Regions from separate parts of the Streptomyces sp. NPDC005281 genome, predicted to be linked through region 1. Evidence: riboswitches for the same ligand, from Rfam matches in the RefSeq annotation. Region 1 holds a riboswitch; each other region holds the start of a gene.

Region 1 (4,803 bases):
CGTACGACGTCCAGCAGGGTTATCTCGTCGGCGGGCCGGCCGAGCCAGTACCCGCCCTCGCAGCCTCGCTGGCTGCGTACCAGACCGGCCCGGCGCAACTCGCCCACCACGGACTTCAGGAACCGGAACGGAACGTGCTGCGAGGAGGCCATGGCCTCACAGGTGAGCGGGCGGGCGGGTTCGCGGGCGAGCTCCAGCAGGGCCCGCGTGGCGTAGTCCGCCTTCGCGGAGATATGCATGCGCACATGATGCCCGACACGCCGTCCGCCGGCTGGGTTTCCACCGCTTCCCCGCATACATTGCGGGAACATTGCCGCAGGTGAACGGCAATGGACACCTCTTGACATCCTTTTCCGGGCCGCTCTAGCGTCCCCCTCCATGAGCGAGCCGTTGACGACCCCCGGCGAAGGTTTCCACCCCCATCTCCCGGACGCCGCAGCGCGGTCCGGACGCCCGCTGCGCACCCGCCTGCACCACATCCGCGCGGACGCCCTCGACGGTGACACGGCGCAGACCGGTGGCATGCGCAGATTCGCCGCCGTCAGCGGCACCACGGTCGGCTCCGAGAAACTGTGGATGGGCCAGACCCACGTCGCCCCCTCCACCGCCTCCTCGGACCATCACCACGGAGAGTCCGAGACCGCCATCCATGTGGTGAGCGGGCACCCCGAGTTCGTCTTCGTCGACGACTCGGGGGACGGTCCCGAGGAGGTGCGCCTGCGCACCTCACCCGGTGACTACATCTTCGTGCCCCCCTTCGTGCCGCACCGCGAGGAGAACCCGGACCCCGACGAAGAGGCCGTGGTCGTCATCGCCCGCAGCACCCAGGAGGCGATCGTGGTCAACCTGCCGCGGCTGTACGCGCTGGAGCCGGGGGAGGAGGCCTGACGGAACCAGGGCCGGGCCGCTCGGTGAGTACGGTAGCGGGGAGATCGCCGTGACCGGCGAACCCACCGGACCGTGGAAGGAACCACCGAGATCATGCGCGTCATCGTGGCCCGCCGTCTGACCCGGGCGCCGAAGTGAACGGCACCGAGGCGCCCGGCGCCGGGGAGTCCGTCCTGCTGCGTACCGAGGGACGGGCAGCCCACCTCACCCTCAACCGGCCCAGGGCGCTGAACGCCCTGAACCACGCGATGGTGCGCCGGATCGACCAGGCCCTCACCGCCTGGGAGCAGGACCCCGGCGTCGAGACCGTCGTCGTCACCGGCGCCGGAGAACGCGGACTGTGCGCGGGCGGCGACATCCGGGTCGTCCACGACGACGCGCGTGACGGGGACGGCACCGCGTCCGCCGCGTTCTGGCGCGACGAGTATCACCTCAACGCCCGTATCGCCCGCTGTCCCAAGCCGTACGTGGCGGTCATGGACGGCATCGTCATGGGCGGCGGCGTCGGGATCTCCGCGCACGGCAGCGTCCGGATCGTCACCGAACGTTCGCGCATCGCCATGCCCGAGACCGGCATCGGTTTCGTCCCCGATGTCGGCGGCACCCATCTGCTCGGCCTCGCTCCGGGCGAACTCGGCACCCATCTCGCTCTGACGGGCGTCTCGATCGGCGCTGGAGACGCGCTGCTGTGCGGTCTCGCCGACCACTACGTGCCGTCCTCCTCGCTCCCGCGGTTCGTGTCCGAGCTCGCCCACCGGCCCGTGGCCCAGGTGCTGGCCGCCCATGTGCGGCCCGCGCCGCCGGCCGAGCTCGCGGAGCGGCGCGAGTGGATCGACGCCTGCTACGGCGCCGACACGGTCGAGGAGATCATCCGGCGACTGCTCGCGGTCGGAGACCCGGCCGCCAAGGAGGCGGCGGAGGTCCTGCTCGGCAACTCGCCCACCGCGCTGAAGGTCACGCTGGCCGCCCTGCGCCGGGCCCGGCGGCTCGGTTCGCTGGAGCGGGTCCTGGACCAGGAGTACCGGGTGTCCTGCGCCGCCCTGTCCGCACTGGACCTGGTCGAGGGTGTCCGGGCCCAGATCATCGACAAGGACCGTGAACCGCGCTGGTCCCCGGCCACGCTCGCCGAGGTCACCGACGCCGACGTCGAGCGCTTCTTCGCCCCTCTCGGCGAGCGTGAACTCGGGCTGTCCGACGACGTCTTCTGACGGCCGGCGGGACCTGCCACCTGGGGCGAGAGGAAGATCACCCCGGGCGGCGCGGTCTTGGCCAGGCACCCGGCACACGGTACGGTCGGTCCGATATCGATGACGTCAAGACGGAAGCCGGCGGAAATCCGGCACGGTCGCGCCACTGTGAGCGAGACGCCCCAGCCACGCTGGGCGCCGCGTGAGTCAGACCCGTAGGCGTCATCCTGTGCACCACCGAGATGGGACGCGAACTCCCGAGGAGGTCCTGCCATGGCGCAGACCGTCGCTCCGCCGACAGCCACCACCCCCGCTCTCCCCGCCAAGCTGCCGATCGGTGCGATCGTCCCCTGGGCGGTCTTCTTCGGCATTCTCATGCTGGTCCTGCTGTACTTCGTCGGCGCCGAACAGGGCGCCACCTCCGTCGTCTCCGGCGAGGACGTTCACGAGTGGGTGCACGACGCCCGCCACCTGCTCGGTTTCCCCTGCCACTGACGCGACGGAGAGCACCCACGATGAACTCCGCAACGGTAAGAAACCTCCTCGTACGCGGCATGCTGGCCGGTCTCGCGGCCGGTGTACTCGCCCTGGTCGTCGCCTACTTGCTCGGTGAACCGACCGTCGACAGCGCCATCGGCTTCGAGGAGGCCCACTCCCACGCACACGGGCACGAGGTCGAACTCGTCTCGCGCAGCCTCCAGTCCACCGCGGGCCTCGCCACCGGTGTCCTGGTCTACGGCGTCTCCTTCGGCGGCATCGCCGCGCTCGCCTACTGCTTCGCCCTCGGCCGTGTGGGCCGCTTCGGCCCGCGCGCGACCGCGCTCCTGCTGTCCGGGACCGCGCTCCTCGCCGTGTACGTCGTGCCGTTCCTGAAGTACCCGGCCAACCCGCCGTCGGTCGGCGACCCCGACACCATCGGCAAGCGGACCGCCCTGTACTTCCTGATGATGGTCCTCAGCGTGCTGCTCGCGGTGGGTGCCACCATCCTCGGCAAGCGCCTCGCGCCGAGTCTCGGCACCTGGTACGCCACCGTCATCGCGGTCGCCGCCTTCGCCGTAGTGATCGGACTGGCCTACGAGTTCCTGCCCGTGATCAACGAGGTGCCGCGGGACTTCCCGGCCACCCTCCTGTGGCGGTTCAGGCTCTCGGCGCTTGCCATCCAGACCGTCCTGTGGGCCGGATTCGGCCTGGCCTTCGGCGAGTTGGCCGAGCGTCTGCTGAACCCCCGCCCCGCGACCGTCACTTCGGGCCGGTCGGTCCCGGCCGCGAACTGACCCCTCCGGCACACAAGAGAGCCCCTCGGAAGCATCCGGGGGGCCTCTCGCGTACCGGGGGGACACCCGGTGCCATGGGGCGACTGCTTCGGTGACGGGTGGATCACCCGTCAGGAACGGCGGAAGTCGCCCGGGTTGCCCTGAAGTTGCCGGGCCGGGCTCACCGGCTGTCGGCCTCCACTCGGACCGCTTGCGCCTCCGGGCCGGGCTCGGACGCGCGGCGCTCCTTGACGTGGGCGTATGCCATGAGGCCGAACAGAACGATGAGCAGCACGGCCGACGAGCCCGCGGTACCGAGGTCGAGTCCCCCCTTGGCGAGCGGCTTGGTGAGAAAGTCGCCGGCCGTGGCGCCGAGCGGGCGGGTGAGGACGAAGGCGATCCAGAACAGCAGGACGTTCGACACCGACGGAACCTTCATCAGCGCGACGAGCACTGCCAGCAGTCCCGTGACGAGCAGCGCCCCGCCCAGGTAGCCGAGGCCGGAGCTGTCGGAGAGGAAGTCGCCCATCGACGTGCCGAGCGTGTTGGAGACGAGGATCGCCGACCAGAACAGCGACTCACCACGGAAGGTGACGATGTCCCGGATCTGGAACGTCATTCCGCTCAGTTTCCAGGCGAGGAAGATCGCGAGGAGGAGCGAGACCAGGATGGCGGCGCCCTCGGGGTAGCCGAGACCGAGGCCCTGAGGGCCCCAGCCGAGCGATGTGGCGCCGCCCGAGAGGTACTTGTCGCTGGCGTCGCGGTTCATGAAGTCGGACATCGTGGTGCCGGCCATGCTGGTGGACAGGATCACCGTCCAGTAGAAGAACGGGTTGTACCTGCGTGACCTGAGCTGGACGACCAGTGTCACCACGAAGAGCAGGAAAAGCGCGATCGTGGTCACGAAGTAGCCGAGCTTGAGGGTCTGGGCGAAGAGGTCGCCCGCGGTCTCACCCAGGGTCGTCGCGGCGATCTTCATGACCCAGAACGCCAGAGTCACTTCCGGCAGCTTTTTCATCACGGGCGTCGTCATCGAATGGTACTCCGGCGGTGTGGGGGGATATGGGGGATTTGATCTCTGTCGAACCTTGACAAGACCAACCTGAACGCGTCCTGAACATGCGCGGCATGAATATTGACGTACCGCGCCGCGGTACTTCCGCTCTGAGTCTCGGCATCGTCTCCACCTCGCGCAGCGGCGACCGCCGCTCCGGGCGCAACGCCCCCATGGGGGAGGGCGAAGGGCGAAGGAGCCGTGGGCGCACCGGATCACTTCCGGTTCCACGATGTACGGCGGCGGGGCGCCGGGTGTTCATGACGTGCGGCCAGAGGCGTGCGGCCAGAGGCGCGCGGGGCGAGTGCCGGTGGCGTGGCCGGCCGTCAACGTGCCGATGGGGGGTGGCCGGCCGTCGACATGCCGATGAGGGGTGGTCGGCCGTCGACATGCCCATGGGTGGTGCCGGCCGTCGATGTGC
Region 2 (4,803 bases), on a different contig from region 1:
GCGCGGTGATGCTCACGGCCTCGACACGAGGGTCGGCGGCGATCTCCCGCCAGTCACGGACGGCGGCGGCGAACCCGTACCGCGCGGCGGCCTCCTCGGCCCGGCCGGGCACCTCGTCGGCGACGGTGATCGGTTCGGGACGCAGGGGGAGCCGCGGGAAGTGGTGCGGAACGCGAGCGTACGCCTGCGTGTGCACCCGTCCCATCCAGCCGAACCCCACGACAGCGACACCGAGCGCACGCACCACGATCGCCCTCCTTCAAGCCGAGCCGAGCCGCCCAAAGCGGCCCCGAGCCGCCCCGAGCCGTCCCGGACCGACGAGACCGATGGAGCCGGAGCCGGGACCGGGATCGGGACCGGAACGGGAACCGGGTCCCGCCCCGCGACCAGGCTAATGCGAGCGCGCCACCGTCAGGGGGCGACGGACGACCGCTGTTCCAGGATCCGCAGGGCCCGCTCCGCCCAGTCGATGATCGCCTGCTCGAAGGCGCGTCCCCCCAGGAGAGTGAGATACGGGCCGACCCGCTCGGCCCCGGCGAGGTACTCCTCCTCGGTGCGCCCGTCGAACAGCCGGGCGCCGATCCGCTCGTAGTGCGCCAGCTTCGCGCGCGACCATTCCAGCCGCTCGACGATCGCCACCCGGACGGCGTCGGCGTCCCCGATGTCGAGTGCGTACACCTTGACCATCAGCTCGTCGCGGATCGCGGTGGGTTTCGCGGACCCGGAGGTGAAGGAGGCCAGGGTTTCGAGCCCGGCCGCCGTCAGTGAGAAGACCCGCTTGTTGGGCCGGCGCTCCTGCCGCACGAGCCGGGCCTCGATGAGCCCCTCGGACTCCATCCGGTCGAGCTCCCGGTACAACTGCTGCGGGGTCGCCATCCAGAAGTTGGCCACGGAGGCGTCGAACCCCTTGGCCAGGTCGTAGCCCGAGGCCTCGCCCTCCAGGAGCGTGGCCAGTACCGCGTTGCGCAATGCCATCCCGCAAGGCTAGACGGCCTCCCCTCGCAGGACTAATCTTATCCGCACCTAATCAATTAATTGAGTATGAGTAGAGTGGTGAACGCGATGAACTCCTTCCGCAAGGCCGTGGAGGCCGGAGACCTCGGCGCCGTCGAGGAACTGCTGGCCGACGACGTCGTGTTCACCAGCCCCGTCGCCTTCAAGCCGTACCCGGGCAAGCCGATCACCGCGGCCATCCTGCGTGGCGTCTGGCGCGTCTTCAGTGACTTCCGCTACGTCCGCGAGATCGCCGGCGCCGACGGCCGCGACCACGCGCTGGTCTTCACGGCCAAGGTGGGCGACAAGGAGATCAACGGCTGCGACTTCCTGCACTTCGACGAGGACGGTCTCATCGACGAATTCACGGTGATGGTGCGTCCGTTGTCGGCGGCGCAGGCGCTCTCCGAGGCGATGGGGGCGCAGTTCGAGCAGATCTCGCGCGAGGCGGCCGGAGCGTGAGGGTGCCGGCTCGGGCGGTTTGAACCGACTCCCTCCGGCTACCCGCCTGTTGTGACGACGACTTCACAACAGGAGCTCTTCCGGTACCTGGAGGACCGCTTCGCCTGCGCCCAGGCCTGTACCGACTGCGCCCGGACCGCCGCGTTGCGCGCGAGCCTCATGGACCCCGACGGGCCGAAGGAGCAGGAATCCGCGCGGCGTTCGGGCATTCTGTGCGCGGAGGTGTGCGAGGCGACCTGCCATGTTCTGTCCCGCCAGCAGGGGCAGAGCGAACGGGAAGTCCGTGCCCAGCTGGAATGGTGCCGGGACGTCTGCCTGGAGTGCGCCGAGGCTTTCGACGGCTGCCCCGGGGCGGAGGCCGCCGCGCGGAGATGCCGTGACTGCGCCCGGTCGTGCGTGGACTTCATCGCCACGCTGAGGTGAGGCCGCACGGAGCCGGGCGCGGGCCGGTCAGGCGAGCGGGCGTCCGGCGCGGACGTTCCAGCGTCCGGCGCGCCCGCTCAACTCGGTGACGGTGAGCGGCGGCACGTCCACGCGCCAGAACGCCGGCTCCGGCGCCCCCAGCACCCGTACCACCAGGGCCCGTACGACCTCGGGCTCCACCACGGCGACGGTCCGGCCGTCGAACCCGGCCGCCGCGTCGAGGCGTTCCGCCACCCGGTCGCAGAACGTCCGGACCGACTCGCCGTCGTGCGGCGCCGACGCGGGGTCGGCGAGCCACCGCGCCACCGCCTCCGGTTCCTTCGCGCTCACCTCGGCCAGCGTCGCCCCGCGCCAGCGGCCCACATCGAGAGGCGCCAACTCCGTTGCTTCGGAGCCGCCTTCGAGTCCGAGTGCCTCGGCGGTCTGCCGGCACCGCAGGGTGGGGGAGACCCACAGCCGCCCGCCGGCGGGAACGGCACCCGCCTCGGCCGCCGTCCGGGCGGCCCGCAGGCCCGAAGTGTCCACCGGGCTCCCGTCGTCGAAGCGGGCCTCGCGCAGCGCCTCGCTGATCGCCGCGGAGATCAAGGTCACTCGGCTGGTCATGCCATCACTCTCATGTGTCGTGGACCCGGTTCGTGTTCATCGGACCGGGTGGTCGTGCGTCGCGGCCCCCCGACCGGAATCGCGCCTCCGACCGGAATCATGGCCCCTTACTGGAGTCTTGGCCTCCGGCCGAGGGTGCGGATCCGTCCGGAGTCGTCGCCCCCGACGGAAGGCGAATCCCTGCCCCATCAGGACGGTTGCCCTCCTCCACTGTGCTTCACGAACTGTGGGGCGCACAAAGTGCAGGGGGCCGTGCGCCCTTGGCCGGGCTGCGGCTTCGCGGTACGGTCACGTGGATATTGACGACGGTTCGGCGGAAGCCCGGTGGAAGTCCGGCACGGTCGCGCCACTGTAAGCCCGGCACATGTCACCCCGGCCAGGGGTGACGGACGCGGGCAAGTCAGACCCGTGACCGTCGTCCTGTGCACCACCGAGATGGGACGCGAGTTCCCCAGGAGGTTCTGCCCCATGGCGCAGTCCGTCGCTCAGCCGACCGTCACCCCCGCCGCCGTTCCCGCCAAGCTGCCGATCGGTGCGATCGTCCCCTGGGCGGCGTTCTTCGGCATCCTGATGCTGGTCCTGCTCTACTTCGTCGGCGCCGAACAGGGCGCCACCTCCCTCGTCTCCGGCGAGAACGTCCACGAATGGGTCCACGACGCACGGCACCTGCTCGGCTTCCCCTGCCACTGACGGCGACGGGGAACGTACGAGCCACGATATTGCGCGACGGCCGGGAAGCCCCGGTCCGTACGACGGGGGCGGTGCCCGGAAGGCCGGGCACCGCCCCCGTCGCATGCGCGGGGGCGCCCCGGCGTCCGTGTCGTCGGCGTCATCGCCATTCCCAATTTCTGGAACACGTTCTACGGTGTGCGCCGTCAGGTCGGGCCCGGGGATCCAGGAGGCGCCGTGCATCTCGAATACACGCCGGAGCAGCAGCGGTTGCGGACCGAACTGCGGGTCTACTTCGCCGAGTTGGTTCCGGACAACGCCTACGCCCGCTACGCCGATCCGGCGGCGCAGAAGCGCTTCTACCGCGAGACGATCAGGCGGCTCGGCGCGGACGGCCGGCTCGGGGTCGGCTGGCCCGAGGAGTACGGCGGGCAGGGCCTCGGCCCGATGGAGCAGTTCATCTTCTTCGACGAGGCGGCCCAGGCCGGGGTGCCACTGCCGCTGATGGCGCTCAGCACGGTGGGGCCGACGATCATGCGGTTCGGCACCGAGGAGCAGAAGTCCTACTTCCTGCCGAAGGTCCTCTCCGGCGAGATCGACTTCGCGATCGGCTACAGCGAGCCCGACGCCGGGACGGATCTCGCGGCGCTCAGGACCAGGGCCGTACGCGAGGGCGACGAGGAGACCGGTCACTACACGGTCAACGGCCAGAAGATCTGGACGACCAACGGCGACACGGCCGACTGGGTGTGGCTCGCGGTCCGCACCGATCCGGACGCCCCGCCGCACAAGGGCATCACCATGCTCCTCGTGCCGACCTCCGACCCCGGCTACTCGTGCACCGTCATCAACACGCTCGCCTCGCACGACACCACCGCGAGCTACTACGAGAACATCCGCGTCCCCGCCACGCGCCGGGTCGGCGAGGAGAACAAGGGCTGGCGGCTGATCACCAACCAGCTCAACCACGAGCGCGTCACCCTCGCCGCACACGGGACCATGGCCATCCGCGCCCTGCACGACGTCCAGCGCTGGGCGATGGAGACCAAGCTCGCCGACGGCCGCCGCGTCGTCGACCTCCCCTGGGTGCGCCGCCTCCTCGCGCGCACGCACACCAGGCTGGACGCCATGAAGCTCCTCAACTGGCGCATGGTGAACGCCGTCCAGGAGGGCACCCTCACCCCCCAGGACGCCTCCGCCGTCAAGGTGTACGGCTCCGAGGCGCGTCGGGACGCGTACGCATGGCTGATGGAGATCGTCGCGGCCCCCGGCGTCCTGAAGGAGGGCTCGGCCGGCGCCGTCCTGCACGGCGAACTCGAACGCGGCTACCGATCAGCCGTGATCTTCACCTTCGGCGGCGGCAACAACGAGATCCAGCGGGAGATCATCTCGTGGATCGGCCTGGGGATGCCCAGGGTGCGGCGCTAGCGGGATGTGACCAGGATCAGCAGTTGACAGGCAGCTCGCGCCAGTTGCTGCCGAGAGCACCGGCGTCCGCCCGATCTGCACCGGCACTCAACGATCTTCGCTCCAGGCCGTAGGCATACCGAGACCGACGACCGTTTGCTTGCGGGAACGCCTGTCGATCTGGGCGAGCTCATCCTCCGCGCCGGCGAGACTGGCGCGTAGTCCTTCGACTTCGCCGGGCAGCAA
Region 3 (4,803 bases), on a different contig from region 1:
AGGGCACGCCCGTGGGCGTGACGAGGACGGTGTCGCCGACACGGACGGAGACGTTGCCCGAGGTGCCGACGACCAGACCGTCGGCGACCGTGCGGCGGGCCGTGGAGACCAACTCGTCCCAGGCCGGGCGAAGGACGTCCGGGGCGTCCGGCGCGTCCGGCGGACCCTGCTCGCCCCGCCCCCCGTGCTCGCCCGTCGTCCGTGGGTGTTCGTGCCCGTCCCGTGCGTCCCCGTGCCGCTCAGTCATGACGCGATCCTGCCAGTCGCGGCTCTCCGCGCACCCGTGCGGGCGGGCTTCGGGAGGGGTGCGGGACGGATCCGGGCCCCCAAGACCCCACGGTTGTATGTGATTTACATCACGTCACACCGACGGGGCGCCGACGTCACCCCGGTCGGACATTTGCCGCGGATCACACCCCGTGGTCGACCCATCACGACCCCGCCGGCGCTCCGGCACCGCCGACGGGGCGACCCTTCCGGGCCCCCGGGCGGCGTGACGACGGCTACAGCCTGGGCGTGACGGGGATCTCGTCGTCCAAACCCGCCGCGACCCGAACCGCGAACCCGACGCGCGGACCCCAAGCGGAGCACGGAATTCCGCATCCGTTCGAACCCGCCGAACCGGCCCTCGACACAAGCGGAATGACCGTCCACCGTTCGAGACACCATGAAGCCCCGCCCAGTTCACCTTCCGTTCACCCAGGTTGCCTACGGTCCACCTGCCACTGACGTCCAACAGAAGCCTGGGTAAATGGAACACATCACGCTCCTCCTCGGAATCGTGATCGTCACCGCTCTCGTGTTCGATTTCACGAACGGTTTCCACGACACCGCCAACGCGATGGCCACCACCATCTCGACCGGCGCGCTCAAGCCCAAGGTCGCGGTGGCGATGTCTGCCGCCCTCAACCTTGTCGGCGCCTTTCTCTCCGTCGAGGTCGCCAACACGATCTCCAAAGGCCTCGTCGACGAGACAGGCATCCGGCCGGAGGTGATCTTCGCCGCGCTCGTCGGCGCGATCCTCTGGAACCTGGTGACGTGGCTGGTCGGACTCCCGTCCAGCTCCTCTCACGCCCTCATGGGCGGCCTGGTCGGCGCCACCATCGCCTCCGCCGGTACCGGCGCGGTGCACGGGGACGTCCTGGTCGGCAAGGTGCTCCTGCCCGCCGTCGCGGCCCCGGTCGTCGCCGGTCTGGCCGCCCTGGTCGCCACCCGGCTGTCGTACAAGCTCAGTGGTGACGCCGACACCAAGGCCACCAAGAAGGGTTACCGCGCCGGCCAGATAGCCTCCGCGGGCCTCGTCTCGCTGGCCCACGGCACCAACGACGCGCAGAAGACGATGGGCATCATCACCCTGGCCCTGGTCGCCGGTGGCGCCGTCGCTCCCGACTCGAACCCGCCGGTCTGGGTCATCCTCTCGGCCGGTGTCGCGATCGCGCTCGGCACCTTCCTGGGCGGCTGGCGCATCATCCGCACGATGGGCAAGGGCCTGACCGACCTCCAGCCGCAGCAGGGCTTCGCCGCCCAGACCAGCGCGGCCACGGTCATCCTGGCCTCCTCGCACATCGGCTTCTCCCTCTCCACCACGCACTCCGTCTCCGGTTCCGTGATGGGCGCGGGCCTCGGCCGCAAGGGCGGTGTGGTCCGCTGGTCCACCGCCACCCGCATGGTCGTCGCCTGGGTCCTCACGCTGCCCGCCGCGGCCCTGGTCGGCGCGGGCGCCGAATGGGTGACCGGTTTCGGCGCCTGGGGCACCGCCCTCGTCGCGGTCTTCCTGGTGGGCTCCAGCTTCGCGATCTGGCGCCGCTCGCGCCGCGAGGTGATCGACCACAACAACGTGAACGACTCCGAGGAGCCCGCCGGTGTGGTGACGCAGGCCATCGCCGCCGTCACCCCGCCCCCGGCAGGTCCCGTGGCCGAAGGCCTCACGGCCACCATCCCGGCTCCGGCCGAGCCCACGGCGAACCCGTCGGCCCAGTCCCGAGTGGCCTGAGACCCAAAGGAAGCAACAGCATGAACATCGACTGGTCAGCCCTCGGGTCCGTCTTCGGGGTCAGCCTCGGAGTGACCGTGGCCCTCGTCGCCCTCTTCACCCTCGGCGTCGCCGGCCTCTCCAAGAAGGAGTCGGCCCAGGGCGGTTCCGCGGTCGCGGCGGCCACCGGCGCGTACGTCTGCTTCGCGGCCTGCGCCGCGGCCGTGGCGTACGGCATCTCCCTGATCATCACCAAGTAGCCCGGCACCGGGGCCCGGACGACGAAAGTCCCGGCGGCCCGGAACCGGGTTGCGCAGAGCGGTACCGCACGTGGGGTGCGGGACGGATCACCGTCCCGCACCCCACGCGTATGTGGGCCTGCGCACACTGTCCCTCCGCAGGTCAACAGCCAGTTGACTGCCGTTCTCGCCCCGTGGTGGACTGCCGGAGCCAAGTACGGCGGCATGAGAGGAAGCCGGTGCGAATCCGGCGCGGTCCCGCCACTGTCATCGGGGAAGAAACTCCCCGGGAGCCAGGAACTCTCACCGCCGGTCTCGTCGAACCAGGGCGTGGACACCCTGAGTGAGGACATATCGCCATGCGCGGCTGCCCGTTGCCCGTTTCGCTGAGTACGAAGGTTCCGCTCCACCCCACGGCCGGCTGACCCCGTGCGTGCCGATCGCGTCTTCGCGTACGGCGCCGCCGCCGGCCTCCTCGGCGACCTGCTGCTCGGCGATCCCCGCCGTGGGCATCCGGTCGCCGTGTTCGGGCGGGCCGCCGCTGCCGTCGAGCGGACTCTGTGGCGGGACCACCGCGGGTGGGGCGCGCTGCACACGGCCCTCTGCGTGGGCGGCGCCACCGGACTCGCCGCGCTCGCGAGCCATGGCGTACGCACCTCACGCACCGCCTCCGTCGCCCTGACCGCCGCCGCCACCTGGTCCGTCGTCGGAGGGACCTCCCTCGGCCGCGAGGCCCGGGCGATCGGCGGCGCGCTCGCGGCCGGTGACCTCGACGTCGCCCGGGAGCGGCTGCCGCATCTGTGCGGACGCGATCCGCAGGCGCTGGACGCCGACGGTGTCGCGCGCGCCGTCGTCGAGTCCGTCGCCGAGAACACCTCCGACGCCGTCGTGGGCGCCCTGGTCTGGGGCGCCGTCGGCGGTGTGCCCGGGCTCGTCGCCTTCCGCGCCGTGAACACGCTCGACGCCATGGTCGGCCACAGGTCCCCGAGGTACCGGCGCTACGGCTGGGCCTCCGCCCGGCTCGACGACGTCGCCGGCTGGCCGGGTGCCCGGCTGACCGCCGTCCTCGCGGCCGTGGCCGGTCCTGATCCGCGCGGCGCCGTACGCGCCTGGCGGGCGGACGCCCGAAAGCACCCGAGCCCCAACGCCGGTCCCGTGGAGGCCTCGTTCGCGGGCGCGCTCGGGGTACGGCTCGGCGGCACCCTCTCGTACGCCGGACGGGTCGAGCACCGGCCCGTGCTCAACGGCCCGGGGCGCGCCGTGGAGGTCCACGACATCGAACGGGCCGTACGGCTCTCCCGGCGCGTCGGCTGGCTCGCGCTCGGGGTGAGCGCCGCCGGACGGGTTCTGCTCGCCGGAGCCGGACGGGCCCTGTCCACCAGGAAGGGGCGCACCGCATGAGCGGCGGGCTGCTGATCGCAGGGACCACCTCCGACGCGGGCAAGAGCGTCGTCACCGCCGGGATCTGCCGGTGGCTGGCGCGCCAGGGCGTCAAGGTCGCGCCGTTCAAGGCGCAGAACATGTCGCTGAACTCGTTCGTGACGCGCGAGGGCGCCGAGATCGGGCGGGCGCAGGCCATGCAGGCGCAGGCCGCCCGCGTGGAGCCGACCGCGCTGATGAATCCCGTACTCCTCAAGCCGGGCGGCGACCGCACCAGCCAGGTCGTCCTGATGGGCAGGCCGGTGGGCGAGATGAGCGCGCGCGGGTTCTTCGGAACCGCCGGACCCGCCGAGCGGCCGTCGTCGGCCGGGGCGTCCCCCGGGGAACGGCTCCGCGGGGGGCACCGGGAAGCACTCCTGGCGACGGTCCTCGACTGTCTGGCGCAGTTGCGGGGCACGTATGACGCGGTGATCTGTGAAGGAGCCGGCAGTCCGGCCGAGATCAATCTGCGGCGCACCGACATCGTGAACATGGGGGTGGCGCGGAACGCGGGCCTTCCCGTGCTCGTCGTCGGCGACATCGACCGGGGCGGGGTGTTCGCCTCGTTCTTCGGGACGGTCGCGCTGCTGTCCCCCGAGGACCAGGCGCTCGTCGCCGGGTTCCTCGTCAACAAGTTCCGGGGTGACGTCAGCCTGCTTGAACCCGGCCTCGACATGCTGCACGGCCTCACCGGGCGCCGCTCCTACGGCGTCCTGCCCTTCCAGCACGGTCTGGGCATCGACGAGGAGGACGGCCTGCGGGTCTCGCTGCGCGGGGCGGTCCGGGAGTCGGCGGTCTCCTCCCCCGTCGGCGCGGACGTCCTGCGGGTCGCCGTCTGCGGGGTACCGCTGATGTCCAACTTCACCGACGTGGACGCGCTGGCCGCCGAACCGGGCGTCGTCGTGCGGTTCGTGGACCGGGCCGAGGAACTGGCCGACGCGGACCTGGTCGTGGTACCCGGCACCCGGGGCACGGTGAAGGCGCTGGCGTGGCTGCGTGAGCGGGGTCTCGCGGACGCCATCGCGCGCCGGGCCGCCGAGGGGCGGCCCGTCCTCGGCATCTGCGGCGGCTACCAGCTCCTCGGGGAGCACATCGAGGACGAGGTCGAATCCCGCGCCGGTCAGGTCGACGGGCTCGGACTCCTGCCCGTACGCGTGCGGTTCGCGCGGGAGA
Region 4 (4,803 bases), on a different contig from region 1:
AAGTGGTCCGGGTGCAGCACGCCACGGGCGGTACGGGTCTTCTCCCAGGCCGGGAGCGGTCCGTTGCGCTCCGCCAGGTCCGCGGAGGCCTCGTAGGAGGCGAGCATGATCCGCTCGGCGATCCGGGTGGACAGGGCGCGGGCCTCGGGCGAGTCGAAGGGGATCCGCAGCTTGAAGAAGACGTCCTGGAGACCCATCGCGCCGAGGCCGACCGGGCGCCACTTGGCGTTGGAGCGGCCCGCCTGCTCGGTCGGGTAGAAGTTGATGTCCACCACGCGGTCGAGGAAGGTGACCGCGGTGCGCACGGTCTCGTCGAGCCGCTCCCAGTCGATGTCTTCACCGACGACGAACGCGCCCAGGTTGACCGAGCCCAGGTTGCAGACCGCCGTCTCCCCGTCGTCCGTGACCTCCAGGATCTCGGTGCACAGGTTCGAGGAGTGGACGGTGTGGCCCGGCTCCGCCGTCTGGTTGGCGGTGCGGTTGGCGGCGTCCTTGAAGGTCATCCAGCCGTTGCCGGTCTGCGCGAGGGTGCGCATCATGCGGCCGTACAGGTCCCGGGCCGGGATGGTCTTCCTGGCCAGGCCCGCCTCCTCGGCCTTGCGGTAGGCCGCGTCGAACGCGTCGCCCCACAGGTCGACCAGTTCCGGCACGTCGGCGGGGGAGAAGAGCGACCAGACGCCGTCCTCGTTCACCCGGCGCATGAACTCGTCCGGGATCCAGTGCGCGAGGTTCAGGTTGTGCGTACGCCGGGCGTCCTCACCGGTGTTGTCGCGCAGTTCCAGGAACTCCTCGATGTCGGAGTGCCAGGTCTCCAGGTAGACCGCGGCCGCGCCCTTGCGCCGGCCGCCCTGGTTCACCGCGGCGACCGAGGCGTCGAGCGTCTTCAGGAACGGGACGATGCCGTTCGAGTGCCCGTTGGTGCCACGGATCAGCGAACCGCGCGAGCGGATGCGGGAGTACGACAGCCCGATGCCGCCCGCGTGCTTCGACAGGCGTGCCACCTGGTGATAGCGGTCGTAGATGGAGTCCAGCTCGTCCAGCGGGGAGTCGAGGAGGTAGCAGGACGACATCTGGGGGTGCCGCGTACCGGAGTTGAAGAGCGTCGGGGAGGACGGGAGATAGTCGAGGCGGCTCATGAGCCGGTAGAGCGCGGTGACTTCGTCCACGGAGCGGGCCGTGTCGTCCTCGGCGAGGCCGCAGGCCACCCGGAGCATGAAGTGCTGGGGCGTCTCGACGACCTTGCGGGTGATCGGGTGCCGGAGCAGATAGCGGCTGTGCAGCGTGCGCAGCCCGAAGTAGCCGAAGCGGTCGTCGCCCTCGGCGTCGATGAGCGCGTCGAGGCGGGCCGTGTGCAACTGGACGAACGCGGCCGTGCGGTCGGCGATCAGGCCCTCGCGGTGGCCGACGGCGACCGACTCGGAGAAGATCGTGACGCCCTGGGAGGCGGCCTCGACGGCGATGGTGACCGCGAGCAGGCGGGCCGCCAGCCGGGAGTAGGCGGGGTCCTCGGAGATGAGACCCGCGGCCGCCTCGGTGGCCAGTTCGCGCAGCTCGGCCTCGTCGGCGCGGGCGGACCGGCCGCGCAGCGCCGCGGCGGCGACCCGGCCGGGGTCGGCGTCGGGGAGGTCGGCGGTGAGATCCGTCAGGGTCCGCAGCAGCACGGTTCCGGGACCGTCGGTCTCCACCGGGGCCTGCTGCGCGGTCACTGAAGCCGGATCGGCTGGCGCGATGGTCACGTGTGGCTCTCCTCGCTCGGCACGGGGCCTCGCGGGCGGGCGGGGGCACACGGGAGCGCTTTCGGGCAGCAGCGCACCGCGTCCACCGGCCCATTCCGCGAGGCCCGGACGTCGTCGGCACCCGGGCCGGACGGCCGGGGCGCGCTGTCGGCAGGTCCTCGGACTGACGCGAGTACGGGCACACGCAGACGCGAACACGCACAAGTACACCGTTGCGGGACAGTTCCGGATTTGCACCGGATTCCCCTGCGACGACAGCGATCACGAGCATACATCTTGTGCCGGGCTTCGGGACTGCCCCCACATGTTGTGTCCGCTTGGTGTCCGAGAGCGCTACGGAGCGTGCCGGAGCGTCAACTCGTAGGTGAGCAGCCGGATGTCGTCGAGCTCCGGAAGGGGGTTCCAGTCGCGGTCCGGGGTGCGGGTGAAGCCGAGGCGTTCGTAGAGGCGCCGGGCGCTCAGCATGGCGCGCTGGGTGGACAGCACGAGGTGCGTGCAGCCCTCCAGGGACCGTGCGCGTTCGGCACAGGCGCGTACGAGGGCCTCGCCCGCACCCCGGCCGCGCGCCTCCCGCGCGACCGCGAGCATCCGGATCTCGGCCTCCCCGGCGCGCGCGAAGTCGGCCATGGGGCTGCCCTGCGCCACGAAGGTCACGCTGCCGAGCACCCGGTCCCCCTCGACGGCCACCAGCACCTCGGCGACGGCCGCCCGCCCCTCGACGTCCCGCAGTCTCGCGAGGTACCCGTCGCTCTCCCCGAAGTCGAGCAGCCCGTCCCCGAGATAGGCCCGGGCCGCGATCTCGCCGACGACGGGGTACTCCTCGGGCAGGGCGGGCCTGATGACGATGTCCATGCGGGTGAGTGTGCCCGGCCGGCACGGCGACGGGCCGCCGGTTTTCCTCCGGCGGTCCGTCGTCCACGGCAGTCGCGGGGGAGGCGTCCCGCCCGGGCCCTGGCTGGGCCCTGCCTCCCCGGCCCGTGGCTGGGCCCTGCCCGCGGTGCGGCCTAGTGGCTAGCGTCCGCCGTGGCCGGCGGAAGCTCCGTCTCGACCCCGGGATCCCCCGAGTCGGCCGTGTAGTCCCCGGGTGAGGTCTCGTCGACACCCTCCGGGGCCTTGAACGCCCTGAGGGCGAAGGTGAGGACCACGGCCACGGCCGCGTTCAGGACGAACGCCGTCAGGCCGATGTAGCCGATCTCCCCGATGCCGGGGATCGCCTTCGAGCTGCCGCCGAAGTGCTTCTGGGTCGGGGAGGCCACCCCGTAGGCGGCGATCGTGCCGTAGAGCATGCCGACCGCCCAGCCGCCCAGCAGTGCCCAGCGGTGGAACCAGCGGGTGAACAGCCCTCCGACCAGCGAGGGGAAGGTCTGAAGGATCCAGATGCCGCCCAGCAGCTGGAAGTTGATCGCCACGGTCTTGTCCATGGTCAGGACGAAGACCAGCGCGCCCACCTTCACCAGGAGCGAGACCAGTTTGGAGACCCTGGTCTCCTGCCGCGGGGTCGCGGCCGGGTTGATGAAGTCCTTGTAGATGTTGCGGGTGAAAAGGTTCGCGGCCGCGATCGACATGATGGCCGCGGGCACGAGCGCGCCGATGCCGATGGCGGCGAAGGCGACGCCCGCGAACCAGTCGGGGAACATGTTCTCGAAGAGCTGCGGGATGGCGAGCTGGCCGTTGGTGACCTTCACCCCGGCCGCGATCGCCATGAACCCGAGCAGGGCGAGCAGGCCCAGCATCAGCGAGTACAGCGGCAGGATCGTGGTGTTGCGGCGGATCACCTCCCGGCTGCGGCCGGACAGCGTCGCGGTGACCGAGTGCGGATACATGAACAGCGCCAGCGCCGAGCCGAGCGCGAGCGTGGCGTACGTCCACTGGCCCGCCTCGGCGGGGACGAGCCCGCCGGCGCCGGCGGCCGTGTACTTGGCGCTCGCCGCCTTGAAGATCTCGTCGAAGCCGCCCAGCTTGATCGGGATGTAGATGACGGCCACCGCGATCACGATGTAGATCAGGGTGTCCTTCACGAACGCGATCAGTGCGGGGGCCCGCAGCCCCGAGGAGTAGGTGTACGCGGCCAGCACGCCGAAGGCGATGAGGAGCGGCAGGTCCTTGACGAACCAGTTGGAGGACGCGCTGCCGCCCACGCCCATCACGTCCAGGACTGCCTGGATGCCGACGAGCTGGAGCGCGATGTAGGGCATGGTCGCGAGGATGCCGGTGACGGCCACGGCGAGCGACAGGCCCTTGGAGCCGAAGCGGCCGCGCACGAAGTCCGAGGTCGTCACATAGCCGTGCCGGTGGGAGACCGACCACAGGCGGGGCAGGAAGGTGAAGATCAGCGGATAGACCAGGATCGTGTACGGCACGGCGAAGAAGCCGGCCGCGCCCGCCGCGTAGATCAGCGCGGGTACGGCGACGAAGGTGTACGCCGTGTAGAGGTCGCCGCCGAGCAGGAACCACGTGACCCAGGTGCCGAAGGACCGTCCGCCCAGGCCCCATTCGTCGAGGCTGTGTTCGTCGGCGGCCCGGCGCCAGCGGGCGGCCAGGAAGCCCAGGACCGTGACGGCCAGGAAGAAGAAGATGAAGACGCCGAGAGCGACGCCGTTCACACCGTCCTTCATGCGTCCACACCCTCCTTCGTGAGGGTGCGGGCCCGCTGGTCACGCCGCCACAGCTGGTGCGCGGTCACGGTCAGCAGCGTGGACAGGGGTACCCACAGTATTTGGTACCAGTAGAAGAACGGGATACCGATGAACGCCGGGTCGGTCTTCGTGTAGGAGCCGACCCACAGCAGCGCCACGAAGGGCGCGAGCAGGCACAGGCCGATCACCACACGTACCGGTGTCACCACCGGTGGTTTCACTTCGGGCAGGTCTGACACAGGTCGTCTCCGTCCCCTCATCGATCACCTGGGTAACGCGCAGGCAATCTAGGGGATGGTTCCGCTTTGGGGAACCCCTGCTCGGGCGGCTCGTGTGGAGGGTTCGTGACGCCGCGCCGCACGCCCCGGCGGGGGCGGAACCCCCGCAGCGGGTACGGCGCCTGACGGTCCGTCCGGATCCGGCCGGCTGCT

What was found. Region 1 has a riboswitch for cobalamin ahead of ABZV42_RS04170 (CbtB-domain containing protein). Riboswitches for the same ligand answer to the same signal wherever they lie in the genome.
Region 2: another riboswitch for cobalamin. It lies ahead of ABZV42_RS08290 (CbtB-domain containing protein); the one in region 1 lies ahead of ABZV42_RS04170 (CbtB-domain containing protein).
Region 3: another riboswitch for cobalamin. It lies ahead of ABZV42_RS10880 (cobalamin biosynthesis protein); the one in region 1 lies ahead of ABZV42_RS04170 (CbtB-domain containing protein).
Region 4: another riboswitch for cobalamin. It lies ahead of ABZV42_RS18895 (ribonucleoside-diphosphate reductase subunit alpha); the one in region 1 lies ahead of ABZV42_RS04170 (CbtB-domain containing protein).

Annotation. Positions count from the first base shown of each region.
Region 1 covers NZ_JBEXGX010000002.1:332,417-337,219, reverse strand. The annotation lists gene ABZV42_RS04185 (Rrf2 family transcriptional regulator) at 1-239, opposite strand, end outside; gene ABZV42_RS04180 (cupin domain-containing protein) at 379-888, shown strand; gene ABZV42_RS04175 (enoyl-CoA hydratase/isomerase family protein) at 1,023-2,096, shown strand; cobalamin riboswitch at 2,162-2,308, shown strand; gene ABZV42_RS04170 (CbtB-domain containing protein) at 2,349-2,570, shown strand; gene ABZV42_RS04165 (CbtA family protein) at 2,591-3,349, shown strand; gene ABZV42_RS04160 (hypothetical protein) at 3,510-4,361, opposite strand.
Region 2 covers NZ_JBEXGX010000004.1:268,963-273,765, reverse strand. The annotation lists gene ABZV42_RS08315 (Gfo/Idh/MocA family oxidoreductase) at 1-247, opposite strand, end outside; gene ABZV42_RS08310 (PadR family transcriptional regulator) at 412-975, opposite strand; gene ABZV42_RS08305 (nuclear transport factor 2 family protein) at 1,063-1,455, shown strand; gene ABZV42_RS08300 (ferredoxin) at 1,507-1,878, shown strand; gene ABZV42_RS08295 (histidine phosphatase family protein) at 1,906-2,481, opposite strand; cobalamin riboswitch at 2,751-2,912, shown strand; gene ABZV42_RS08290 (CbtB-domain containing protein) at 2,950-3,171, shown strand; gene ABZV42_RS08285 (acyl-CoA dehydrogenase family protein) at 3,388-4,578, shown strand.
Region 3 covers NZ_JBEXGX010000006.1:63,829-68,631, forward strand. The annotation lists gene ABZV42_RS10865 (class II aldolase/adducin family protein) at 1-247, opposite strand, end outside; gene ABZV42_RS10870 (inorganic phosphate transporter) at 752-1,993, shown strand; gene ABZV42_RS10875 (hypothetical protein) at 2,014-2,232, shown strand; cobalamin riboswitch at 2,391-2,536, shown strand; gene ABZV42_RS10880 (cobalamin biosynthesis protein) at 2,641-3,612, shown strand; gene ABZV42_RS10885 (cobyric acid synthase) at 3,609-4,803, shown strand, end outside.
Region 4 covers NZ_JBEXGX010000012.1:152,291-157,093, reverse strand. The annotation lists gene ABZV42_RS18895 (ribonucleoside-diphosphate reductase subunit alpha) at 1-1,736, opposite strand, end outside; cobalamin riboswitch at 1,868-2,024, opposite strand; gene ABZV42_RS18890 (GNAT family N-acetyltransferase) at 2,070-2,588, opposite strand; gene mctP (monocarboxylate uptake permease MctP) at 2,741-4,351, opposite strand; gene ABZV42_RS18880 (DUF3311 domain-containing protein) at 4,348-4,611, opposite strand.